DNA from 2 places in the Adlercreutzia wanghongyangiae genome. Region 1 is predicted to be linked to the other one. Evidence: riboswitches for the same ligand, from Rfam matches in the RefSeq annotation. Region 1 holds a riboswitch; the other holds the start of a gene.

The links. Region 1 has a riboswitch for thiamine pyrophosphate ahead of thiC (phosphomethylpyrimidine synthase ThiC). Riboswitches for the same ligand answer to the same signal wherever they lie in the genome.
Region 2: it holds a riboswitch for thiamine pyrophosphate, as region 1 does, so the genes downstream of both, thiM (hydroxyethylthiazole kinase) here and thiC (phosphomethylpyrimidine synthase ThiC) in region 1, are expected to answer to the same signal.

What each region holds. Positions count from the first base shown of each region.
Region 1 covers NZ_JAYMFF010000015.1:8,548-10,741, forward strand. The annotation lists gene thiC (phosphomethylpyrimidine synthase ThiC) at 1-1,060, opposite strand, end outside; TPP riboswitch at 1,050-1,175, opposite strand; gene VIN30_RS08050 (thiamine diphosphokinase) at 1,237-1,863, opposite strand; RNA gene rnpB (RNase P RNA component class A) at 1,912-2,194, shown strand, end outside.
Region 2 covers NZ_JAYMFF010000014.1:159,896-162,089, reverse strand. The annotation lists gene VIN30_RS07870 (MTH1187 family thiamine-binding protein) at 1-205, opposite strand, end outside; gene thiM (hydroxyethylthiazole kinase) at 444-1,289, opposite strand; TPP riboswitch at 1,340-1,462, opposite strand; gene VIN30_RS07860 (MnmA/TRMU family protein) at 1,669-2,194, shown strand, end outside.

The sequences.
Region 1 (2,194 bases):
GGCGCAAATGCTCGGCCGGCGTCACGTAGCAGAGGAAGTCGGCGCCCGATGCGGCCGCCACCGCGCCGCCGATGGCCGCGGTGATATGGTCGTACCCAGGCGCGATGTCGGTGACGAGTGGCCCCAGCACATAAAAAGGCGCCTCGTGGCACAGCCGCTTCTGCAGCTTCATATTGGCGGCGATCTCGTCGAGGGCCATGTGCCCAGGGCCCTCCACCATCACCTGCACGCCCGCGTCCCAGGCGCGGCGGGTGAGCTTGCCGATTTCGATAAGCTCGGCGATCTGACCCGCGTCCGTCGCATCGTAACCGCTGCCCGGGCGCATGGCATCACCGATGGAAATGCACACGTCGTGCTCGTGCAGGATGGCGAGCACCTCGTCGTAGTACTCGTAAAAGGGGTTCTCGCGGCCCGTGGCTTCCATCCAGGCGAAGATGAGCGAACCGCCACGCGACACGATGTTGGTGAGGCGCCCCGTTTCCTTGAACGACTCGATGACCCGGCGGTTCATACCCGCGTGGATGGTGACGAAGTCCACGCCGTCCTCGGCGTGTGCCCGCACCACTTCCAGAAAGTCCTCGGGGGTGATGGCGACGAGCGCTTTCTCCAAATACCCGATGGCGTCGTACATGGGCACGGTGCCGATCATGGCCGGCGACTGCTCGATAAGACGCCGACGGAAGGCGCGGGTCTTGCCCGAATTCGACAGGTCCATGATGGCGTCGGCGCCCAGCTCGTGCGCCACCGCCACTTTCTCCCATTCCACGGCCTCGTCGGCCAGATCCCCGGAAATGCCCAGGTTCACGTTCACCTTGGTGGTCAACGGCACGCCATCGAGCGTGGAGCCCACGCCGGCTGGCGCGAGGCTTGCGTGGTGAATGTTCGCGGGAATGGCGATGCGCCCGGCAGCCACGGCAGCGCGAACGGCCTCAGGGTCGCGCGCCTCGGCGGCGGCCACAGCGGCCATCTGCGACGTGACGATGCCCGCGCGGGCGAAGTCGATCTGGGTGACGGGGGCTTGCGGGCCGGTTGCGGCGCCGCGCGATGCGGTGTCGGTCATGAAGACTCCCTTCGTTGGCATTACCCATATCAGGTTCTTCGGGTCGGGGCGTGTGCGGCGCCCCCTCTCAGCCTGCCCGGCCGCCGCGCGGCTGCAAGCTCCCCGGGTATGAGGTTGTGGGAACAGTATAGGGAAGGAAGGGCGCGGCGCGAGCGGCGCGAGCGCGGGCGGGCGTCCTACAGGGGCAGGAATACCGCCAAGGTACCGCTTTCCACGGCAATGCGCGCGGGCGCGCCGATAAGCTCGTTGGAAAGGCCCCAGCTTGTGCGGTTCGTGAGGGCCACGCCGTCAAGGCCGTACTTCAAGCCCTCCTCCACGACCCCCGTGGAGACGTCGGTGAGCGAGAACACCGACACAATGCCCGCATCAGCCGCCGGTAGCACCAGCTCACCCGGACCTGCGAGGAAGGCGATGCGCTCAGATTCCCCCACCGCCGTCACCGCAAGACCGCGCTCGGCAAAGGAGGCGAGCAGCAGCAGGTTCGCTAGCGTGTGGTCAAGACGGCCGCCCAGAACCCCGTACACCTCCACAGCGTCGGCACTGCGCGCGAGGGCCGCCTCCAGCGCTAGTTCCATATCAGAGGCGTCCTTCTCGGGCGGGAAGGCCTTCGCGGGCACGCCTTCGGGCACATAGCCGAGCGAGTCGAAATCGCCGATGGCGAGATCGGGCGTGCACCCCGCCGCCGCAAGCGATGCGTAGCCTCCGTCGGCGGCAATGACGGCATCGAAGGCGCCTGCATCGGCGCGCTGCGCGAAGTGCTCGGCATTGAAATCCGAGGCGCCGACGAGAGCGTAGGTGGTCACGGGAATCCCTTCTGAATGTTGCTCGTTGTTCTGCTACAATACCACAGGCGAGCGGGCCAGACGGCCGCGTACCCGTAAGGGTGCGAGGAAAGTCCGGGCTCCGCAGGGCAAGATGCCAGCTAACGGCTGGGCGGGGCGACCCGACGGAAAGTGCCACAGAAAAGAAGACTCCCCTGCTCGGAACATGCTGCCCTGTGCAGCATGCGCGACACAGGAGAAAAGCTGAAACGGTGCGGTAAGAGCGCACCAGCGCGGCGGCAACGTCGCGGCTTGGTAAACCCCATCTGGAGCAAGCGCAAATAGGAGCGCCATACGGTGGCCCGCCGTGCGC
Region 2 (2,194 bases), on a different contig from region 1:
GGATGCCCCGGTCGGCCAGGGCGAAGGTGGCGTCGCGCACCGCGGCCATCACCTCGTCCCAGGGCCCTTCGATCTCGGTGAACATGGAGGTGGTGCGGCAGGGAAGGCCCGACGCGCGGATGACGCGCACGACGTCGGCTACGTAGGGGGCCAGCTCGTCGCCCACCCCGAAGGGAGCGATGGCGACGGCAACGAGGGTGTTCATGGGGCGTCCTTTCTGACGGGTGCAATGCAAGCGGTCATTTCTGGTCACGGATTCGAGTTTTGTGCAGCGGCGCCGAGAGTAATCCCGCCGAATCGCCTTGGGAGCAACCCGTGGGGGCTGCGAGGGCGTGCAGAGGCGGCCTTTGTACGCCGTTTTGTCGTTAGATTTGCACAAAAGTCGAATCCGTGACCAAAGTCGGGGTCTTTTTGTGCAGCAAACGGGTTTCGGTTGTCGGGAATCAGGCGGCCTCGAAGGTGAGGGGCGCGTCGGCGGCCTCTTCGGGGATGATGTGGGAAAGCTCGTCCAGGAAGGCCACGGCGAAGCTGCCCGGGCCCTCGCAACGCGCCGCCGCCCGTGCGCCCGCAAGGTTGTAGGCGGTCGTAGCGGTAAGGGCAGCCGTGAAGGGGTCGGCCACGCAAGCGTACACCGTGGCCACGCCGCCGAGCGAGCAGCCCGAGCCGGTAACGGAACACATGAGCGGGCTGCCGCCTTCGGCTCGCACGATCACGGTGCCGTCGGTGACGAGGTCCGCCGGGCCCGATACGGCTACGGCGCCCCCGGTGAAGCGGGCGATGGCCACAGCGGCGGTGCGGGCGGCCTCCACCGAGTCGGCGGCATCCACCCCGCGCGGGCCCTGCGTGTCGACGCGCGCGGCATTCAGACCCCACAACTCGGCCACGGCGATGATCTCGGAGGCGTTGCCGCGCACGATGGCCGGCGGCCACTGGCGCACTTCCTGGATGAGCCGGGTGCGCAGGCTGCCGATGCCCACGCCCACCGGATCGAGCACCCAAGGCGTGTCGCCCTCGGCGCAGGCACGGGCGCAGGCGGGTACCGTCTCGGCGTATACGGGCAGCAGCGTGCCCAAGTTGATGTACACGGCGCCACCCAGGCCTGCCACGCACTCTGCCTCGTCGGGCAGGTATACCATGGCGGCCGAACCGCCCGTGGCCAGCTGGGCATTGGCGACGAAGTTCTGGGTGACAGTGTTGGTGATGGACGGCGCGAGCGGGTTGGTTTCGCGCACCTCGCGCACGGCGCGGGCCATACGGGTCCGCAGCTCGGCTTCGGCGATCTGGGTCATGAGATCGTTCCTTTCCGGAAGCAAAAAAGGCGCACCCTGGGGGAGCGCCTTATGCTGGTGAGCATGCTCCCTACGACAGTGTTAGCTGACAGGTTCGAAGGGTTGGGCGGCCGCCCTCTCAACCGCGGCGGCGACGCGCTGAACGTCGTCGGGCGGTACCCCTGCATGGGACACAGCCTACCATGCTTGCTTGTTTGCGCGGGCGGGAAAAACGCGCGGCCGGTCGAAGGGGCGTCCGAGAGTGCTCTGCGGCGAGTACAGCGGGATGGGCGCATGCAGACTCCCGCGGCCTGCTGCAGGAGCGATGGGCCCCGCTGCGTTTGCAGAGGTGCTGACTAGTGTCGGGCGGCACTGGCGGCCGCTGTGCTATCATGCCCCCATGATTTCTCGGGATGACAGAATCGGTGGGGAGCTTCCCGCCGGCAGCGTCATGGCCGCCATGTCCGGTGGGGTCGATAGCTCGGTGTGTGCGCTTCTGCTGCAACGGGCTGGTTGCGACGTGCGCGGCGCTACGATGGTGTTGCATGGCGATGTCGCAGCCGGCGCGGGTGGCGCAGCTGCCTGGAGCGAGGGAGCTGTCTGCGGCTCGTCGCGCGACGTGGAGGACGCGCGAGCCGTGTGCCGACATCTCGGCATTCCCCATGACGCCTTTGACCTGCGTGACCGCTTTGACGCGGCGGTGGTGCGTCCCTTCTGCGAGGCCTATTTGACGGGGCGCACGCCGAACCCCTGCATCGATTGCAACCGCTACTTGAAGTTCGAGGCGCTCCAGCAGCGCCGCCGCGAGCTGGGCCTGCGGTATGTGGCCACGGGGCATTACGCGCGGCGTCGGTGGGACGAGGTGAGCGGGCGCTGGCAGCTGCTGCGGGCAGCCGATGTCGCCAAAGACCAGAGCTACGTGCTGT